DNA from 2 places in the Citrobacter sp. Cm046 genome. Region 2 is predicted to be linked to the other one. Evidence: riboswitches for the same ligand, from Rfam matches in the RefSeq annotation. Region 2 holds a riboswitch; the other holds the start of a gene.
The links. Region 2 has a riboswitch for cobalamin ahead of OGX98_RS19070 (ABC transporter substrate-binding protein). Riboswitches for the same ligand answer to the same signal wherever they lie in the genome.

Region 1 (3,716 bases), on a different contig from region 2:
AAAAGTCTCCCAAGAATGGGAGACTTTTGTTATGGTCCATTACACCTTTTTTCATCTTGCTCCGGGTAGAAAGATGAAAAGTGGATGTAAATAATATGTTTTATTTATAACAATAAATTAACTGAGAGGTTTTATCATGATTTCTGCGAGCGCCCTGAACTCAGAACTCATTAATAAAATCGCACAGGATTTTGCACAAGCCACCAGTCTGGCTGTTGTGGTTGTCAATATTCACGGTGATGAAATTTCTGAGTTATTTAATTTCACCCCATTTTGTCAGTTGATGCGCCAGCATCCTCAGCACAGCACACGTTGCCGAATGAGCGATCGCTGTGGAGGACTCGAAGCATCAAAATCCGATCAACCCTGTATTTACCGCTGCCATGCCGGACTCACCGATTTCTCGATTCCTTTAGTGATCGCGGGCCACCTGGTTGGGTTTGTTTTGTGCGGGCAGGTTCGTCTAAGCAATGATGTTGGATTAGTTGATATTTTGAACGTCGACGATCGCTGGCAAGCCGATCCGGAACTGGTCAGTGAATTTCGCAATGTTCCTGAAATGGATTACTCAAGAGTCATCGCTTCTGCGGATCTTCTGAAGCTTATCGTCGAAAATTGTCTTAAGAAACAACTGAATTTTGTTGTTATCAAAGACAACCCACAGCAATCAGAGCCGGCAAAAACGAGTCGTAGCCCGACGCCTCATGACAGCAAAATGAAAAAGGCGCTGCGCTACATTGATGCTCATTTATCGGATGAGCTGCGCCTTGAGGATGTGGCTTCTCATGTTTACCTGAGCCCGTACTATTTCAGTAAGCTGTTCAAAAAATATCAGGGTATTGGATTTAATGCCTGGGTAAACCAACAGCGAATGGCCAGTGCTAAAGAGTTGCTATGCCATAGTGACTGGAGCATCGCCAGCATTGCGCGTAATTTAGGCTTTTCACAAACCAGTTATTTTTGCAAAGTATTCCGCCAGACCTATCAGGTTACGCCACAGGCTTTTCGTCAACAAATTAATGTTGCTTCATCTGGCGAGTCGGCATAAATAGCAATAATTTGCTATTGCCGATTTTTGATATCGTATTGTATGTCCGTCATTATAAAATGAAAATTAGGGATAGCAGTCAATAAATTGTCATAGCGCAACAAAGTAATAGCGTTGGAAGGATAAACTGCACCAGTTTTTATTTTTGTGATGAGATACAGTGTCTGGGTGAATGACTTTCTTTATTATTTATTGATGCTTTCATTTGGAATGTAAGCATAAGAATAAGCTTAATGAAGAGATAACATTGGCTAAGTAAACGCAAGAAAATATTTAAAATGAAATTTTGTCATGAGGTGTGATATTTCATCTCATGGTCCGGAGCTTAATTAGAACAGGCTCCTGAGCTGACAGGTTTGCCACGTTTGTGGTAGGGAAGGGGGTGAGAATCCCCCGCAGCCCCCGCTGCTGTGATGCTGACGACCCCGTATAGACCACTGATCGCAAGATTGGGAAGGACGGGTGAGATTGACGCTAAGCCAGAAGACCTGCCTGTCAGTGACTACCAACAACTTCGGTGGGAAGTGGGTTGCGCAGATGCATACAGTCGAGAGACTGGGTATCTATACACCCCTACCACCCTGAACAGGATCAGGGTATGGCGGCCAATTTTCACGCGTTTGTTCTTGCAGGTACCGGAAGCGGCTGTGGTAAAACTACGGTGACGCTGGGTTTGCTAAGCCTGATGAAAAAACGTGGTTTGCGTGTTCAGCCTTGCAAAGTTGGTCCTGACTACCTTGATACCGCCTGGCATACCGCTGTATGCGGTACGGCTTCCCGTAATCTTGATAGCTTTATGCTCCCCATTCCTACACTCAACGCCTTATTTTGCGATCAGATGCAGCATGCGGATATCGCGGTTATCGAAGGCGTTATGGGATTGTATGACGGCTATGGAACAGATCCTGACTACTGTAGTACCGCCGCAATGGCAAAACAGTTGGGTTGTCCGGTCATCTTGTTGGTTGATGGTAAAGCCGTTTCAACCTCTATTGCCGCGACGGTGATGGGTTTTCAGCATTTTGACCCCTCCTTAAATATTGCCGGTGTAATCGTTAATCGGGTTAACAGCGAAACCCATTACCGGTTACTTAAAGTGGCGATTGAGCGCTACTGTTCAGTGCCTGTTTTAGGCTATGTTCCCCGAGTGGAAGGCGTGGCTCTCCCGGAACGTCATCTTGGATTAGTCACCGCGCGTGAGTCGGTTGTTAATCAGCAGCCATGGCAGGAATTTGCCGCAACGCTTGAGCAAACGCTGGATATCGACGCCCTCCTGACGCTAAGCCAAATAGATACCCAACCTGTTGGCGAGTGGCCCGCACTTCCTGCCGCTGATGCAGGCGCCGGGTTAACGCTTGCCATCGCAGATGATGAAGCATTCAACTTCTACTACCCGGACAACATTACGCTACTGGAACGTGCGGGTATCAACATCGTGCGTTTTAGTCCGTTACACGACAGCAATCTACCTGATTGCCAGATGATTTGGTTGGGCGGCGGATATCCTGAATTGCACGCTGCGACACTTTCAGGCAATACCAGCATGCTGGCGCAACTGCGTTCAGCTCATCAACGCGGCGTGGCGATTTACGCAGAGTGCGGCGGTCTTATGTATCTTGGAAGCTCGCTGGAGGATAGCAACGGCGATATCTGGCCGATGGCGGATATTATTCCAGGTCACAGCAAAATGGGTAAGCGTCTGACCCGCTTTGGCTACTGTGAAGCGCGGGCTGTTGAGCAAACATTGCTGGCGGCACCAGGCGAAGTGCTGCGCGGACATGAATTCCATTATTCCGACTTTACCCCTGAAATTCCAGCTGTGATGGCCTGCCGTAAGGTTCGTGATGGTAAAACATTGCAATCATGGTCTGGTGGCTGGCAAATGGGCAATACTTTCGCCAGCTATCTGCACGTTCATTTTGCTCAGCGTCCTGAAATGCTTAATCACTGGCTGGCGGCGGCAAGGAGTGTGCTATGACACTGCTCGCATGGTGTATTGCCTGGCTTCTTGATTTTTTCATTGGTGACCCGCCGAACTGGCCGCACCCGGTACGCTGGATTGGTAATCTTATTTCAGCCGTTCAGCGAATGATTCGACGTTACTGTCATAGCGACATGATGCTGCGTATTGGTGGCGCAGTAATGTGGATAGTCGTTGTTGGGCTGACCTGGGGCGTGTGCTGGGGCGTACTGACACTGGCTCAGTCAATTCACCCCTGGCTTGGCTGGGGTATTGAAGTTTGGATGATCTTTACCGTGCTGGCGGGGCGTTGCCTCGCTGACGCCGCACGGGATGTTGAGCGTCCACTGCGTGCCAATAATCTTGCTGAAAGCCGTGAGAAACTCTCATGGATTGTGGGCCGTGACACCTCGCAATTACAACCGCAACAGATCAATCGCGCAGTGGTGGAAACCGTTGCTGAAAACACTGTTGACGGCATCATCGCACCGCTGTTCTTCCTTTTTCTTGGTGGCGCCCCGCTGGCGATGGCCTACAAGGCGGTGAATACCCTGGACTCCATGGTCGGTTACAAACATGAAAAATACCGTGCAATCGGTATGGTCAGCGCGCGTCTGGACGATGTCGCAAACTTCATTCCTGCAAGACTAAGCTGGCTGCTGCTGGGTGTGGCGGCATTCTTATGCCGTAAAGACGGCTCACGCGCAT
Region 2 (3,716 bases):
ATTCCAGCCGCTGCGCACGATGGCGCGCGCGGGCATCCAACCGATCCCGGGCCGTCTGGCATTCTTCCCGAACCGCGACGCAGCGTTGGCGGATATTTAATGTTCATCTGTTACCGGCATGCTCTTGCCTGCCGGTAACACTTCTCTTCTGTAAACACGTCTGAGTTGTTATCATCATCTCTCCTGCTCTCTGACGATACCTGTAGCCATGAAATCTGACTCTACATTTGTCTATCGCGAAATCACCGAGACTGATATTCCAGCCGTGCAATCGTTTATTATCCGGCATCTGAATCTCTATTTTAATGCCAACAGGCCACTCCCCGACTCAAGTCAGGATGTGTTAGCGTTACGTTCACAATACATTCACCAGCCACGAAATCTGTTGATCGGCGTATGGGATGAACAACAACAGCTTATCGCCACGCTGGCGGTATGCCAGTACGATGACAGAATATCGACATTACGTGGGCGTTATAATTTATCTACAACCGCTGAGATTTGTCGTTGTTACGTTGAACAAAATTATCGTCGCCAGGGAATAGGCGGTCAGTTAGTTTCATTGGCAGAACAATTTTGCCTGCGTCAACAATATAAAACACTCTACCTGCACACCCATCATTTTTTACCTGGCGGTTATCCGTTTTGGCTACGCCATCATTTCACCGAGTTTTTAGATGAAGGTGGAGAACAACAAATTGTGCATATGGAGAAATATGCTATCGGAATGTGACATTGTGCAAATAATTAAATAATTGTGCATCCGCACTATTAATTCCGGTCATTTTTATCGCAGCAAAATTAATTGATCAGAATCAAATAATTCTCATTTAATTTATCTGATATTCACCATCAACATAGAACACACTAAAAAATATTCTCATAACACTATGTTTTTAAAGGAATTAACAATAGCAAAACAAATACCCCTACTTATTCAAGCGGTTGACGCGATAATTGGATGCCGATACATTCGCCGATGACAGTATTTCAGAATGTACTTATTATTTTGAAACGGAATATGGTGCGGATTATTTCAATCTTATGCCATAGCTGCCCCCGCAACTGTAAGCGGATACAGAATATCTTCGTATGGTAATAAATCACCATAGGTCACTGTAAAGATTTATTTATGGGAAGGCCAATATTCTGATTGCCGCGAGCCAGGAGACCTACTGTCAAGGTTGTATACATTGAGTGGACGGGATGGTCCATGGGGTGATTTATTTGACGAACTAATGATCGTGATTCCTGACCTGGTAGACGAGAATATACTTTTTTTTCATATTATCTTGTCTGTACATCATGATTCGATGTCATCTATCGTCATGCGCCTGTCCCGAAATTATATACCAGACGATCAGATTCTGGCATGAAAGGGACAATTATAATGCACGTTGACATTACCTCTTCTTATTCCAAACTTTCACTTCTGGCCTTGACTGGCGCAGCACTTTTCCTGGCCAGTAATATGGCTTCTGCGGCCAAAACAGAATATCCACTGACTATCAAAAACTGTGGCCGGGATATTACTTTTAATAAAGCTCCCCAGCGAGTTACCACCGTAGGGCAAAATAGTACTGAAATACTCTATTCTCTGGGTCTGGCCGATCGCGTTGTCGGAACGTCACTCTGGTTCGGTCCCGTCCCGGAACAGTACAAGGCGGTGAATGATAAAATTGCGGTCATTGCACAGAACATCCCGAGCTTTGAAGGGATTATTGCTAAAAAGCCAGATTTAGTAGCCAGCCAGTTTGAATGGCAAATTGGCCCTGCCGGTACGGTCGCGTCCTACGAGCAATTCAGCGAATTGAAAGTTCCGGTTTATACCGCTCCCGCCGATTGTGCCAAAGATAACGAAGACGGTGGAGATGGTGTACGTAAGGGGATGTTTGATATTGCCATGGTTTACCAGGAAGTCGCAGATCTGGCAAAAATTTTCGATGTTCAGGACAAAGGTGATGAACTGATTGCCAGCCTCAAAGCACGTGAGGCTGCGGCAAAATCCAAAATTACCGGTATGGACAACAACGTTTCCGCCGTCTTTTGGTTCTCCAGCGCCGATCTGCAACTTGACCCGTATGTCGCAGGAAAATTTGGCCCCGCCGCGTGGATCGCCCAATCACTTGGGGTGAAAAACGTCATTGATTCCGCCGAAGAGTGGCCAACTGTAGGCTGGGAGACCATCGCCAAAGCGGATCCATCGGTTATCGTTCTGGGCGAAATGGGACGTCGCCGTTTCCCGGCTGATGACTGGAAAGTCAAAATGGAATACCTCAAGTCTGATCCTGTCACCAGCCTGATCCCGGCGGTTAAAGAAAACCACCTGCCAGTGATCGACGTGCAAACCATGAATGCCGGGATAAGAACTATCGATGGTCTTGAGAAACTCGCTGATGCGCTGGTGCAGTACGGCCTGGCACATCCAAAAGCCACTCATTAATCCTCGTCGAGCGTTATGCCTTTTGCAGGCATAACGCCCTTTTGTACTCAGGGCAGCCGTAAAATAATGAGTGAATTACGCAGGACGCGCCAGGCCATTCGTCAATTAACAAACCGGGCAGTGCTACACAGCCTGTGGGTCAGTGTGGTGATGTGTGGCGTTCTTCTGGCAGGGATCTCCATCGGTGAAACATTTATTCCGTGGCAGCACGTTATCCATACGCTGGCAAACCGACTGTTTGACACCCAGTATATGGTGGACGCGTTGGATGCCGGGATTATCTGGAACTACCGTCTGACTCGCGCGCTGGTTTCCGCCTGTTGCGGCGCATGTCTGGCGGTTTCCGGGGTAGTGTTACAGTCACTGCTACGTAATGCGCTGGCCGAACCCTATCTGCTGGGGATTTCCGCCGGAGCGTCAACCGGAGCCGTGCTCATTGCATTAACCGGACTGGGTGCAGGGATCGTCAGCATGTCTCTCGGCGCCTTTATCGGCGCCTTGACGGCGTTTTTGTTTGTCGCACTGCTGGCGATGGCTGCGCGGGGAAAACACGGTTCCGCCACCACGCAAATCATTCTCGCCGGGATTGCCAGCTCACAGTTGTTCAATGCCATCACTTCACTGATTATCACCCGCTCAGCCAATGCCGAGCAGGCTCGCGGCATTATGTTCTGGCTACTGGGCAACCTTAGCGGCGTTCGCTGGCCAGATGTGGTTCTGGCTATCCCAACTGCGCTGGTCGGCATAATTATCTGCTTTTGCTACGCCCGCCATCTTGATGCATTTTCCTTTGGCGCTGAATCGGCCGCATCGCTGGGTATTCCGGTTAAACGCACCCGCGTCGTACTGATTACCGCAGTGACGGGAATGACGGCCATTATGGTATCGATTGTAGGCGCTATTGGTTTTGTCGGGCTGGTCATTCCTCATGCCGCCCGTTTACTGGTGGGAAACCAGCATCACCGCTTATTGCCCGTAAGCGCCTTTATTGGCGCTATTTTTCTCATCGTGGCGGATGTCATCTCCCGAACCCTGCTTCCAGGGCAAGTGTTGCCAATCGGCGTGATCACCGCCCTGGTCGGCGCTCCCGCATTTTCACTCATATTGATACGAGGGAATCCGAGCAAATGACCGTTAACCCATGCTTTACATCACCTCTACGCAGAGCGAATGCGGCTAATCATGTGGTTTGCGCGCAAAATCTGCACTGGGAAGTGAAAGGCAAGGCAATTGTAAATGATGTCTCTTTTCAGGTTTCTCCCGGGGAGTTTGT

Region 1: another riboswitch for cobalamin. It lies ahead of OGX98_RS04310 (cobyrinic acid a,c-diamide synthase CobB); the one in region 2 lies ahead of OGX98_RS19070 (ABC transporter substrate-binding protein).

The regions. Positions count from the first base shown of each region.
Region 1 is NZ_JAOWGP010000032.1:105,498-109,213, forward strand. It holds gene pocR (transcriptional regulator PocR) at 137-1,048, shown strand; cobalamin riboswitch at 1,384-1,558, shown strand; gene OGX98_RS04310 (cobyrinic acid a,c-diamide synthase CobB) at 1,647-3,026, shown strand; gene cbiB (adenosylcobinamide-phosphate synthase CbiB) at 3,023-3,716, shown strand, end outside.
Region 2 is NZ_JAOWGP010000044.1:235,969-239,684, reverse strand. It holds gene dauA (C4-dicarboxylic acid transporter DauA) at 1-100, shown strand, start outside; gene OGX98_RS19075 (GNAT family N-acetyltransferase) at 209-733, shown strand; cobalamin riboswitch at 967-1,194, shown strand; gene OGX98_RS19070 (ABC transporter substrate-binding protein) at 1,391-2,443, shown strand; gene OGX98_RS19065 (FecCD family ABC transporter permease) at 2,510-3,574, shown strand; gene OGX98_RS19060 (ABC transporter ATP-binding protein) at 3,571-3,716, shown strand, end outside.